2 regions of the Planococcus sp. SSTMD024 genome follow, and region 2 is predicted to be linked to the other one. Evidence: riboswitches for the same ligand, from Rfam matches in the RefSeq annotation. Region 2 holds a riboswitch; the other holds the start of a gene.
What was found. Region 2 has a riboswitch for FMN ahead of ribD (bifunctional diaminohydroxyphosphoribosylaminopyrimidine deaminase/5-amino-6-(5-phosphoribosylamino)uracil reductase RibD). Riboswitches for the same ligand answer to the same signal wherever they lie in the genome.
Positions count from the first base shown of each region.

Region 1: it holds a riboswitch for FMN, as region 2 does, so the genes downstream of both, AB9R92_RS16390 (ECF transporter S component) here and ribD (bifunctional diaminohydroxyphosphoribosylaminopyrimidine deaminase/5-amino-6-(5-phosphoribosylamino)uracil reductase RibD) in region 2, are expected to answer to the same signal.

Region 1 covers NZ_JBGGNS010000023.1:415,288-422,217, forward strand. Annotated here, with positions in the region: gene AB9R92_RS16370 (response regulator transcription factor) at 1-34, shown strand, start outside; gene AB9R92_RS16375 (ATP-binding protein) at 27-1,805, shown strand; gene sigX (RNA polymerase sigma factor SigX) at 1,852-2,385, shown strand; gene AB9R92_RS16385 (hypothetical protein) at 2,375-3,544, shown strand; FMN riboswitch at 3,622-3,757, shown strand; gene AB9R92_RS16390 (ECF transporter S component) at 3,899-4,480, shown strand; gene AB9R92_RS16395 (ferredoxin) at 4,538-4,789, opposite strand; gene AB9R92_RS16400 (YpbB family protein) at 4,896-5,921, shown strand; gene AB9R92_RS16405 (RecQ family ATP-dependent DNA helicase) at 5,918-6,930, shown strand, end outside.
Region 2 covers NZ_JBGGNS010000012.1:28,985-35,914, reverse strand. Annotated here, with positions in the region: gene AB9R92_RS02670 (sodium:solute symporter family protein) at 1-341, opposite strand, end outside; gene AB9R92_RS02665 (DUF4212 domain-containing protein) at 405-683, opposite strand; gene AB9R92_RS02660 (hypothetical protein) at 734-919, opposite strand; gene ribH (6,7-dimethyl-8-ribityllumazine synthase) at 1,257-1,724, opposite strand; gene AB9R92_RS02650 (bifunctional 3,4-dihydroxy-2-butanone-4-phosphate synthase/GTP cyclohydrolase II) at 1,737-2,927, opposite strand; gene ribE (riboflavin synthase) at 2,941-3,576, opposite strand; gene ribD (bifunctional diaminohydroxyphosphoribosylaminopyrimidine deaminase/5-amino-6-(5-phosphoribosylamino)uracil reductase RibD) at 3,582-4,664, opposite strand; FMN riboswitch at 4,764-4,894, opposite strand; FMN riboswitch at 5,000-5,130, opposite strand; gene AB9R92_RS02635 (TIGR04104 family putative zinc finger protein) at 5,244-5,543, opposite strand; gene AB9R92_RS02630 (ring-cleaving dioxygenase) at 5,694-6,677, opposite strand; gene AB9R92_RS02625 (MarR family winged helix-turn-helix transcriptional regulator) at 6,674-6,930, opposite strand, start outside.

The DNA of each region.
Region 1 (6,930 bases), on a different contig from region 2:
TGTCGGGTACAAATTCGAGGTCGGCAATGAATAGAATATGGAATAGCATCGTCGGGAAGCTGTGGGTAACCATTTTGCTTCTCGTTTCCTTTGTCTTGTTTATTGTGACGGTGCTGCTGTTGGAGTTTCTCGGGAATTTCCATAGCGAGACGGTAGAAGAAGCCCTTCATAATGAAGCCAATATGATTGCGAGGATTTTCAATGATCATGGCAATGAAGACAATTTGTCCATCGTCGACGAGGTGTTAGGGCCTGAAACCAATGCCGTCATTGCCGAAGAACCGGGAGAGATCTCTTATTATTTGCATGATGGCTTAAATGGCGAGGCAATCAGGGAAAAGATCGTCAGCGAAAACGAGTTTCAAAAAGTGTTTGAAAGCGATGAAACCGTAACAAAAGAAATGCTTTTGCCGTCATTGTCGGAAGCGGACCGGATGGAATCATACATCGTCATGGCCTCGCCTCTTCAAACAAGCGATGAGCTTCACGGGACGGTATTCATTTACCAATCATTGGAAGTTATGGACCGCACCGCTGAAAGGACAACCAATATCGTTTTCCTGTCCGCGTTTATTGCGTTATTATTGACCACGTTTTTTGCATTTTTCCTGTCGACCCGTATTACTTCCCCGCTGCGTAATATGCGCGAAGGGGCATTTGAATTGGCAAAAGGGAATTTTGATACGAAAGTAAAAGTTTCTTCTGGAGATGAAATTGGCCAATTGGCAATTGCCTTTAACCAGATGGGGCGCCAGCTAAAACATCACCTCGAAGTGATCAATCAGGAAAAAGAGCAATTATCGAGCATCTTGACTTCGATGGCGGATGCCGTGATTACGTTTAACCAGGACAAGACAATCCTGTTGAGCAATCCGCCGGCAGAGAAGCTGCTGCGGCAATGGCTCTTCAAAGACGGCACGGCCGAGGCCAATGCGTTGCCATCGGAAATGCTCCATATGCTCGACCATGTGCTGACGTTCCAGGAGGAAATCGAAGAAGAGCTGGAAATCGAAGGCGCCTATTATGCGGTCAACTTCAGCCCGCTTTACAGCGGGGAAAGTGTGCGCGGAGCGGTGGCTGTGCTCCATAACATGACTGAACAGCACCGTCTTGAGAAGCTGCGCGAAGATTTCATCGCCAATGTATCCCATGAATTGCGGACGCCGATCGCCATGCTGCAGGGCTATAGCGAAGCCTTGCTCGATGACGTCGGCGCAAGCGAAGAAGAACGCAACGAAATGACCAAGATCATCTATGAAGAATCCCAGCGCATGGGCCGCCTCGTCACAGACCTATTGAACTTGGCGCGACTGGAGTCCGGCCATATGCGGCTGTACAAAGAATTGGTGCAGTTCAATAATGCCATCGAGCGGATGAGCTTGAAATTCAGCCAAGCCGCGAAAGAGAAAGACATCGAACTGAGCTTCACGACCGAACTCGATGACTGGGCGGCCGCCGAATTGGATGAAGACCGCATCGAGCAGGTCATGACGAATTTGATCGATAACGCACTTCGCCACACGCCGCAGGGAGGGCAAGTGCATGTGCATGTCGAAAATATGGAAGACTACGCAAAAGTTTCAATTAACGATACCGGGGCCGGAATTTCAGAGGAAGACCTGGAGTTCGTCTTTGAGCGCTTCTATAAAGCCGATAAAGCCAGGACGCTCGGCAAAGGCGGCACAGGGCTCGGCCTCGCGATTGCCAGCAATATCATCAAAGCACATTCGGGAGAAATCCGTGCCGAAAGCAAATTCGGCGAAGGCACTTCGTTCATCTTCACATTGCCCCTGAAGGCGATGTAACTTTTCTGTTGTCGTGACGACTAATCCAAGGAACGGGGGGAGTTGCGTGAATGACTCCGTGTTTCATAGGCTGTACGATCAATACCATCAGGATGTCTTTCAGTTTTTGGTGTATTTAGTGAAGGACCGGCATGTGGCGGAAGACCTGATGCACGAAGTTTATGTGAGGGTGCTGCGCGCGTATGACCGGTTCCAGGGAAAGAGTTCGGAAAAGACCTGGCTCTTTTCGATCGCCAAAAACGTCGCCATCGACCATTTCCGCAAGACGGCAGTGAGGAAAAAGCATTCGATGGATTTCTTCGACTGGGAAACCCAGCAATTGGTTTCAACTGAACGAATACCGGAAGAAGTTTCATTGCTCAATGAGGACAAGATCCGCTTGTACCAAATGCTTGATTTGTGTACAGGCGACCAGAAGCTCGTCATCATCATGCGTTATTTCCAAGATCTCTCCATTGCGGAAACGGCTGAAGTCCTGGAGTGGTCGGAAGGCAAAGTCAAAACGACACAGCACCGGGCAATCCGGTCCCTCCGCCAAAAATTACTAGAAGCAGAAGGGGGAGGAGAATATGCCGAATGACAAATGGAACGATGAAGAAATCGAAAATTTGTTGCGGGATTTCCCCAAAATACAAGACAGGCGGCCCAAAGCCGAAGTGTATAAAAAGCTTTCCCAAAAAGAGCGAACGCCAAAGCAGCCGAAGCGCTGGCTGCCTTTACTGGTTGCCATCGTCGCATTCTTCAGCATATCGGTGCTCGTCGTCTCATTGCTGCAGCAGAATGGAACCGATTCAAGCAGCAGCGAGAGTGAAAGCAGCGATGCGGAGTCGACGGTGACGACAGAGGAGGCGCAAACGGATCAAGCGGAAGGGGCTACACAACAGTCTGACGGGGCAGCGAGTTTGGCTACGGAAGACCCGGAAGTGCAGCGGAGCGCAGTTTATGAAAGCGAGTTGGAAGATGAGCATATTTTACGCATGGGGCTGGCTTACCATGGCTATGTGGTTCCGATAAGTTTCGTCATTCCAAAACAGCTGGCTGATACGCCGGAGCCGACTGCGCTAGAATTATATGAAACGTTCGCCGGGCAAATCGATGAATCCGGATTGGGGTTTGATGAGTACCACCCTTATGAAGGTGAGCTCCAGCAAACTGGTTCGGCAATCAGCCATTTCCTGCCGGACGGCCATTCCTACGATCAAGGTTCGGCTTCCACTTTGCTGTACCTATCCAGCCTGGAAGAAACATTTATGGATCAGCAGGAAATCCATGTATTGAACGAAGAAGGCGAGGCTGCGCAATTATCCCATATAGGGACAGTGGAACCGTTCGTCCCCGGGGAGCAGGGGCAAAGTTTTTATTTGCTTGCCGCCTCAACGGGTGACTGGCATTTGGCTCCGGCTTATGGGATGTCGCCGGAAAATGTGGAAGATGCGCTAATGGCGCTTCAGCAATCGCCGAACGACGATTACCGTTCGCCGGTTCCGGAAGAGATCAATTACCGCGTTGAGATGGACGGGGCGAACGCTACAGTGGTATTTGAAGAGCCGTTGGACTTAGAGGCGCTCGATGGAGTAGAAGCGATGCAAATGATCGAAAGCATGGCGCTCACGGCACAATCCTACGGTTCATCGCTGACCGTATCCAATACGGTGCAAGCGGAATGGGCCGATTTCGATTTCGCTCGTGAACTGGAATTGCCGGTTTCCCCCAACCGCCTCGACTGGCCAGAAAATTAAAAAGATGGCAATGTAAGCAGTATGGTTTACATTGCTGTCTTTTTTTTATAAAATTGACTTGTATAAAAAAAATATCGATTCATCTTCGGGGCAGGGTGCAATTCCCTACCGGCGGTAATTGGACACAATGGTCCATCAGCCCGCGAGCCGTAAAAAGCAGGATTTGGTGAGATTCCAAAGCCGACAGTATAGTCTGGATGGGAGAAGGTGAAGGTACGGACGCATGCCGTTTTAAAGGCGGACCGTTTATTTCAGTGTGCCTGACTCTCCCTTAAGTGAACCTTGCTTAAGGGATTTTTTTGGCAATGCGCTCCGAACCTTTCTTCTGGTGAATCACGACAAGGAGAGAGGAACATGAAGAACAAGAAATTGCAATCGATGATCGTCATCGGTATGCTGAGCAGCATCTCATTTGTGTTGATGCTATTCAATTTTCCGCTGCCGGCATTGCCAGCATTTTTGAAAGTGGATTTCAGTGACGTGCCAGCACTAATTGCGGCGATTACGATGGGGCCTGTAGCAGGTGTCTTGGTCGCATTCTTTAAAAACGTATTGGACTGGATTTTTTCAGGTAGCCCGACTGGCGTGCCTGTAGGGCATATGGCGAATTTTGCGACGAGCCTGTTGTTCATTTTGCCGGTCTACGCCATTTACCGTAAAGTTTCCACAAAAAAGGGAATCGCATTCGGTTTGGTAATCGGGACATTCTCAATGGCAATCGGCATGAGCTTGCTGAATTATTTCGTCTTTTTGCCGATGTACACGTATTTCCTGAATATGCCTGAACAGACAGGCAGCGCATTGTACACGACCATTGTTCTCGGGATCCTGCCGTTCAACTTGATCAAAGGCCTGGCGCTTACGACCGTCGTCTTATTGATCTTCGGCAGCATGCATACGTGGATTGAAAAACAACGCTCCTATTATTTATCATAAAAAGAAGCGGCTGGAAGATGATTCTTCCGGCCGCTTTTTCTATTGACCAAGTTTTGGTCAGTCTTCGTATTTTAGTGGATCTCCTTCAAATGGCTCGTCTGCCACTTTGATGGAGTCGGTCGGGCATCCTTCAAATGCGTCTTCCATATCCTCCATCAGCTCATCTGGCACTTGTTCAGTCCCCGTGTTATCATCAAGAATAACGAAGGCGATGCCCTCGTCATCATAATCGTAAATGTCGGGTGCCGCTGCTCCGCAAGCACCGCATGCGATACACGTATCTTTATCAACAATGGTATATTTAGCCATTCCAGTTCCTCTCCTTTATCTCCGAACAAGTTCAGTTATACTATCGTGTTTATTCTATAGATATTTCATGATTTTTTCAACCCAAAACCGCCAGGAGGGTAATTCAGTGCGATTCGATGAAGTCGTTTTAACGATCATGAAAGCGGTAGACGGTCAACGGACCGTTTCTTCCCCTTATCATTTAATTAAAGGAAAGAAATCAGGGCAAACGATTCAGGACATCGGCTATTTCGGCCTGCATCCTTTTTTTGCCGTGCTCCCTAAGCTGGACAAGCAAGATTATCTATCGTCTATTGAAAGGCTGCAGGCACAAGGCTTGTTGATACCGGATGAAAACAGCGTCCAGCTCCATCGCTCCGCATTTGATTTGGAAATTCCGCCTACACCCTTGAACGGTTGGAAGTACAGGGGCAACGAAAGCCGGTTCTTTGCACGCCTATCATTAGTGGTGCAGACGATGTCCAGTTTTATGCAAGGCCACAAACGCTTTGATCCAGTCGTCACCGATGAAACGGTGCAGACATGGGCCAAGGCTTATTTGAAGCGCATCGATTTTCGTTCAGCCGGAGTCCAGGAAGCTTTTAAAAACCAAATTGAAACCAGCTTGGCTTTAGCAAAAACAACCGAAGCGCATAAAGGCATCCTGATGGAGCGGTTGTCGGGTTATGGAGTCAGCGGGCTCACCTGGGATCAATTGGCCATGAAATACGATATGTTGCCGATAGATGTGAAAATTGCGGCTGTCGAAGCATTGCATGCTTGGCTGGAAGTGCTCGAAAGCATGGAATATCCAATGCTAGCGGGTATGCTTGAAGGCATCATCCAGCAATCCGCTTTGACGGAATCGGCGAAACGAACGCAAAAATTGTCCGAACGCGGGTTTTCACTAAAGCAGATTGCCGAGCTCAGGCAGCTGAAAACGAGTACAATCGAGGATCATTTTGTAGAGATGGCCATGAACGATCCGGCGTTCAGTGTTTCACCGTTTATGGATGAGCGATTATTCGAGTCAATCCATCACATCAGCAAAGAGTTGAAGTCGATGCGCCTGCGGGATATTAAAGAGCGTTTGCCGGAAGCCAGTTACTTCCAAATTCGCCTCGCGCTGGCGATGAGAGGAGGCATCACATGAATCTTGAAAAGCTATTATACGACGCTTACGGCTACACGGAATTTCGCCCTGGGCAAAAACAAGTGATCGAACAAGTGCTGTCCGGGCGCGACGTTTTAGCATTGCTGCCGACCGGCATGGGGAAATCGCTATGTTATCAGCTCCCTGGGAAAGCCTTGCCGGGCGCCGTCGTCATCGTCTCACCGCTTTTATCATTGATGCAAGACCAAGTTGCCCAATTGAAAAAGATGGGGGAAAAATCGGTCATTGCCATCAATTCATTTATGAAACCGGAAGATCGTGAAAAGGCCTGGAACACGCTCGATGCTTATAAATTTATCTTCGTGGCTCCCGAAATGCTTGTCCAGCCGTATGTGCTCGGGAAGTTGAAAGCACTTGGCATTTCGCTGCTCGTTGCGGATGAAGCGCATTGCATTTCCCAATGGGGCTTCGATTTCCGCCCGGATTATTTGCGCATTGCAGAGGTTCTGCCAAAGCTTGGAAATCCGCAAACTTTGGCGCTGACCGCAACCGCGACCGATAAAGTGACAGATGAAATCAAGCATTATTTAAAATTGAGCGACCCATTCGTCTATTCTCATCCGATGGACCGGAAGAACATTAGCTACGATATCCGGAAATTTGAAACCGATCACGAGAAGCTGGAGGCGCTGATGAACTTGGTGGCAGAATATGGCGGGCCAGGGATCATTTATGCGGGAACGCGGCGGAAATCGCAGGAATTGGCGGAGCGGCTTCTCTCGCTCGGGATCGGGGCGGCATTTTACCACGGCGGGATGGAACAGCAGGACCGCATTTTCGTCCAGCAGCAATTTGCCAACAAGGAACTCGAGTGGGTATGTGCGACCAATGCGTTCGGCATGGGGGTCCATATTCCCGACATCCGCCACGTCATCCATTTCCAATTGCCTTCTTCTATAGAAGGATATGTTCAGGAAGTCGGTCGCGCCGGCCGGGATTCTTTGCCGTCACTTGCGACTTTATTGTATGCTGCGGGCGATGAGCGGCT
Region 2 (6,930 bases):
CTGCTATAGCGGTCGCCGATAAACTCCGGCACCGTGTAGCGCCCGGATTTCCGTAGCTGCGGCGCCAATAGGAACGTCAAAAGCAAATAACCGCCTGTCCAGCCCATGATATAGGCAAGGCCGTCATAACCGAGCAACATGACCGTCCCGGCCATCCCGATGAACGACGCGGCACTCATCCAGTCGGCGCCGATCGCCATTCCGTTGAACACGGCGGGAACATTGCGCCCGGCTACATAAAAGTCTGATGTTTGCCTGGCCATATTGTAAACGGCGATGCCGATATACAAACCGAAGGTCGCCAGGATCAATACAAGTGATACGAGAAATTGTGAATCCACTGCTTCTCCCCCTTGTCAATTACGCATTTTTATCATCGCTCTCAGACACTTGGAAAGCTTGCGCTATTCCTTGTCTTGCAGGTCCTGGTCCAAGCCGAATTTCTTGTCGATCCGGTCGTTGACGATTGCATTAACGAACAGCAGGATGATGAAGGTCAACACCGCTCCTTGCGCTCCCATGAAGTAATGGAAAGGCATCCCATTGACGCTGAAGCCCGACAATTCCTCTGCGAACATGACGACCCCGAAAGATGCCGAAAACCCGATCAATAAATAGATGGTGACTAATGTAGTACGAGTCCGGAAATACGCATCTGCTTGCTTTTTATCGATCTTCCTCAAATTACCCACCCCTTTGCCGGTTTAGAAGCCAAATTCCTCTATTGCGAAGTTCACCCCCTCAACTGGAAAATGAAACGGACCGTATCCAGGAAGGGAAGTGGCACCATGATGACTTTGACGAGCATGAATGCAAAAAGTGATGCAAATGGAAGGAAAAAATAGGCGACCTTCCGTCTTTTCAAGCCCGCGACTACGGACACGATGGTGATAAGGCTCAATGTAAGAACCCAGATCATCGACTCACTCCTTTTTTGAAAACGCTAACAACTATGCCTACGGACGGCCTATCACTGATGATGATTCGCCTCTCCCCCTCCCTTTCCATTTTAAGGATAATAGATAGTTTCTTTTTTCATTATTCTAAAACTTCTGTTAATTGTCAATGCATTATTATAATAACATTTAAATAAAATATCTTTTGAAGTCAATGTAATATGGGCTGAAATTCCAGCAACAGGTTGTGGTATCAAGAGAAATACCACAAAAAAATGAGCCTGCATTCATACAAGAATGCGGGCTCATTTTATTCAGCTTTTCGAGAAAGTTAAGAAATCGTATTTCAGCTCTTTTCGATCAATCGAATGCTTTCATCAAATTGCCCATTTCAACCGCGGAGACCGCCGCTTCGTAGCCTTTATTGCCGGCTTTTGTGCCAGCGCGTTCAATCGCCTGTTCAATCGTTTCCGTCGTCAACACGCCGAAAATGACCGGAACGCCTGTCGACATGCCGGCTTGCGCGATGCCTTTCGCCGCTTCGCTGCAGACGTAATCGTAATGCGTCGTAGAACCGCGAATGACGGTGCCAAGTGCGATGACCGCGTCGTATTTTTTCGTTTCTGCCATTTTCTTCGCGACCAGCGGCAATTCGAATGCCCCCGGCACCCAAGCAGTGTCGATGTTTTCCTTATTTACGCCATGGCGCACCAAGCCATCCACTGCGCCGTCCAACAGGCGGGACGTGATGAAGTCATTGAATCTGCCTGTAACGATTGCTATTTTTAAATCCGATCCGATCAAATTTGCTTCGTAAACTGTTTCCATTGTGAACACTCCTTAGTCGATTAGATGATGCATTCGTTGTTTTTTTGTTTCCATGTATTGCGTGTTGTCTTCAGTCGGCGGGATAACCAGCGCAAGCCGTTCTTCCACTTCAATGCCGTATTCAATCAGCGCGTCTGTCTTGGCCGGGTTGTTCGTCAAAAGCCTGACATGCGACACACCCAAATCTTTCAACATCAAGGCGCATAAAGTATAATCGCGCATTTCCGCCGGGAAGCCCAATTGTTCGTTGGCTTCAACGGTATCCAAGCCCTGTTCCTGCAATTCATACGCTTTCAGTTTGTTCAACAAGCCGATGCCGCGCCCTTCCTGCCTCATATAAAGGACGATGCCCGCGCCTGCCTGTTCGATCAATTCGAGCGATTTCGTAAGCTGCGCCCCGCAATCGCAGCGGCGCGAGTGGAAAATATCGCCGGTCAGGCATTCTGAATGGATGCGCACGATCGGCGCTTCCACCGATTCCGGATTGCCTTTGACGATGGCAACATGCTCTTCTGTATCCAGGCGGTTGGAATAGCCGACCATGCGGAACTCGCCAAAATCGGTCGGCATGTGGACACTCGATTCGCGCTTGATGAGCGGATCTTTCTCAGCGCGATACGCATAGAGATCTTCGATCGTGATGATTTTCAAGTCGAATTCATCCGCCAGCTTTTCCAAGTCCGGCATGCGCGACATTGTGCCGTCAACATTCATGATTTCGCAAATGACCGCTGCCGGTTCGCTGCCGCTAAGACGCGCCAAATCGACTGACGCTTCCGTATGGCCCTGTCGCTGGAAAACACCGCCTGATTTTGCGACAAGCGGGAAGACGTGCCCCGGCCGCTTGAAGTCCTGCGGTACAGCTTTCGTATCGAGCATCTGCAAGATGGTATCCGACCGTTCAAATGCGCTGATGCCCGTCTTGGCGTCTTTATGGTCGATGCTGACGGTGAATGCCGTTTCGTGGTGGTCGGTATTATGGCTGACCATTTGGTCGAGTTTCAGGCGCAAGGCAATATCCGGCGAAACCGGCGTGCAGATGAGCCCCCTGCCGTGCGTAGCCATGAAATTAATGTTTTCAGGCGTCGCATGTTCTGCAAGGCACACAAAATCGCCTTCGTTCTCCCGTGATTCGTCATCTACCAGAATAATGACTTTTCCTGCCTGCAAATCCTTTACTGCTTCTTCGATTGTATTTAGCATCGGTTTTGCTCCTTTAAAATCCGTGGCGCCGCAAATAATCGGCGTTCATCGGTTGTTTTGGCGCATGCTCCATAAAACGCTGCACGTACTTTCCGAACATATCGGTTTCCAGATTGACCGAATCGCCTACTTTTTTGCTGCCCAAAGTCGTTTCCCCCGCCGTGTGCGGGATGAGCGAAACGGTCAAATGATTTTCGCTGAGTTCAAAAATTGTTAAGCTGACGCCGTCGATCGCCACAGAACCTTTCACGATTGACTGCGCAAGCAATTCAGGAGGCGCCGCTATATCGATATACAGAGCGTTTTCCTGAGGACGCTTGCGCAAGATCTTGCCGACCCCGTCGATATGGCCCGCGACAAGATGCCCGCCGAAACGGCCGTTCGCCGCCATGGCACGCTCCAAGTTGACCGCACTGGATGTGCCCAGCGAAGAAAGAGTCGTACCGTGGAAGGTTTCCGGCATGACATCCACTGTGAAACGGCCGCTTGACAACGACGTCACTGTCAAGCACACCCCTTCGACTGAAATGCTGTCGCCGATTTTTGTTTCTTCTAAAACGACATTTGCGCGTATTGTCATTTCCATGCTGGACGCGCCGCGCTTGATGCCGGCGAGTTGTCCGGTTTCTTCAATAATCCCTGTAAACATTTATGTCACTCCTTTAAGGTGGAGATGATCTTCAGATCCGTTCCGAGGCGTTCCACTTTCTGCGTTTCCAAGCGAATGCCGTTTGAGGCAGAACTGGTTTGCAGGTCGCCGAATACGGAAACGGTTCCTTCGCCCCCGAGGATGATCGGTGCGATATACGTCGCAATTTCATCTACTTGCCCGCTTTTCAAGAAAGCGGTATTGATTTTTTGGCCGCCTTCCACAAGGACAGATAACACCTTGTGCTCGGCAAGCAATTTCAGCGCGGCAGTGATTTCCACATCCGGCGTGTCCAGTTGAAGAATGCGGACATGTCCCGGAAATGTTCCGCGGCTGTCGATATCGGCTTGTGACCCGACGATAATCCAAGTAGGGGCATCAGGTACTTGAACTATGTGGCTTTCTATCGGGATGCGCAGATGGCGATCCAAAACGACACGGATCGGCTGCTTCGGGGAGCCGGCAAACCGATTGGTCAAGCGGGGGTTGTCGAGTGCGACCGTCTGTGCGCCGACTAAAATGGCATCGTGCAGCAAGCGCAGTTCGTGGACATCGCGCTGCACTTCAGGCCCGGTGATTTTTTCCGAACGGCCGCCGTACACAGCGATTTTGCCGTCTAGCGTGATGGCGTGCTTCAATGTGACGAACGGCCGATTTTTGCGGATAAAAGTAAAGAACATCCGGTTCAGCTCCGCAGCTTCCTGCTCGCAGACGCCAGTCTCTACTATCACCCCGGCGTTTTCAAGCTTTTGGATGCCTCGGCCTGAAACGAGCGGATTCGGGTCCAGTACAGCAACGACGACACGCCGAATGCCGGCTTGGATGATGGCGTCTGCGCAAGGACCCGTCCGGCCGTGATGGCTGCAAGGCTCCAGCGTCACATACAACTCTGCGCCTTGCGCTTCACTGCCTGCCATATTCAGCGCATGGATTTCTGCATGCGCCTGTCCCGCTTTCAGATGCGCGCCCATGCCGATGATGCGGCCATCTTTGACGATCACCGACCCCACAAGCGGATTGGGGGAAGTCTGCCCGGCAGCTGATCGCGCCAACTCCAGTGCGTGCTTCATGATTTGCTGATCGTCCACTTGATCACACCTTTCAGAACAAAATAAAAACCCATGGATTCGCCAATGGGTTAGAAGACAATAGGAAATAGAACTATAGAAAACTCTATAATTTCCGTGTTCTTCCTTCTCCCATCCAGACTTTAACTGTCGGCTTTGGACTTGCACCAAATCCTGCCCCGAAAGGCTCACGGGCTTCGGATTGCTCCGTTACCGTCGATTGGGAATTTCACCCGACCCCGAAGGAATACTATTCAGTTAATCATCCACAGTATGCAAAAAAGCCCCTTCCATAAAAGAAGGGGCCTTGAAAATGCATATCAAAGAAACCTAAGCGATTGCTAGTAGGCTGCTTGACGGTTCTTCTCCCATCCAGACTTTAACTGTCGGCTTTGGACTTGCACCAAATCCTGCCCCGAAAGGCTCACGGGCTTCGGATTGCTCCGTTACCGTCGATTGGGAATTTCACCCGACCCCGAAGAACGCTATAGATGATTATCTGTAAGTTTAGCGCAAGCTGCAGGGGCTGTCCAGAAAAGAATCTTCATTTGTTGCGCGCAGCCAACCGAATCCCCAGAAACCGACTCGGATTTCGGCCAGTCACCACATCGGCCCACGCTCGTCTGTCAATTTGATAAAGAATGGGTAGATGCCCATAATCATTAAAAAGGAAGCCAGGAATAAGGCGAGGGAAGCAAACGGGTCGATGCCGAAAGCGACCGAAACAAACATGATGAGCGGGGCGGCAAAGACAAACAAGCTGGTCTTTTTCCTCGACTCCGTGGAAATGTATTGTTCTTGCCGGCAGGCCGGGCAAGTTAAGCTATCCCCGAGTGTGAACAAGCGGCAGACGGTCTGCCCCCATGTCCATATCGCTCCACAATTTTGGCATTTCGGCATCGCCGTTCTCCCCTTTCCTTGTACTACCTATACTTACGTACATAAGTGGGATAAGTTCCCAAAATCGTCCCATTATTTCAGCTTTTTGGATATTTCCTCTTAGTTTCGATATAAAAAGCACTGCCCGTTGTGAGCAGTGCCAAATTTTCCTTATAGGTATTCTTTGTCGATAGTCTTCGTGCTGCGCATCGTGTCGATCGGGCGCACCATGCTTTCGATCTGTTCGCGCTTCGGCTCCAAGAACGGCGGTAAAGAAAGTTTCTCCCCCAGTGTTTCATATGGCTCGTCGCCCATGAAGCCCGGGCCATCCGTTGCCCATTCGAACAATAAACCCGGTGCGACACGTGCATACAATGATTCGAAGAAGAAACGGTCGACATAGCCGGAAGTCGAGAAGCCGATTTTTTGCATGTGGGCGATCCATTCATTCAATGCTTCGCGGTCCGCCACACGGAACGCGGCGTGATGCACCGTGCCGAAGCCTTGCTGGCCCGACGGCAACTCTGCATTATGCTCGACGATCACTTGCGCACCGTTGCCGCCTTCGCCCATCTCGAATAAATGCAGCGAGCCTTCGCCAGCGATCTCGCGCATATGCATCGCTTTTTCCAATACTTCCTTCAAGTAATCGAATTGGCCGATGCGGATGTGGATCGGGCCAAGGCCAGTAATGGCAAATTCAAGCGGGACCGGTCCTTGCTGCCACGGCGTGCCGGCTTGGACGCCTTTGTTGTTCTCATCCGATACGAGCATATATTGCTGGTCATCGAAGTCGGAAAACGACAAAGTTTTAACACCGAATTGCTCAGTTATGGCACTGTGCTGAACTTCGTATTTGTCAAAACGTTTTTCCCAATAGCTAAGCGCTTCGTCCGTCGGTACACGGAAAGCCGTTTTGTAGATTTCGTTCGTGCCGTGAGAGCCTTTCGGGATTCCCGGAAAATCGAAGAAAGTCATATCCGTCCCAGCCGAACCTTTATCGTCAGCGAAAAACAGATGATAGGTTTGGATATCATCTTGATTCACCGTCTTCTTAACCAGCCTCATGCCCAATACATACGTGAAAAATTCATAATTCTTCTCGGCGCTGCTCGTGATCGCCGTTACGTGGTGGATCCCTTTCAATTCATTCATGCATACCGCTCCTTGTCCTTAAGTATTTTATCTTCTGCTTTATTGCTGTCTTGCGCTTCGTAACCGACTTTCTTCAACTTCTTGATCAATTCCATTACTTCCTGTTGTTCAAGCCGGGCAAACACTTTATCCATCTGCCGTTCATGTTCGGGGAAGATTCGCTTCATCAATTCCTGGCCGCTGTCCGTCAAAAGCGCATAGGTCACGCGCCGGTCTTCTTTGCACGCCTCCCGTTCGACATAGCCTTTTTGCT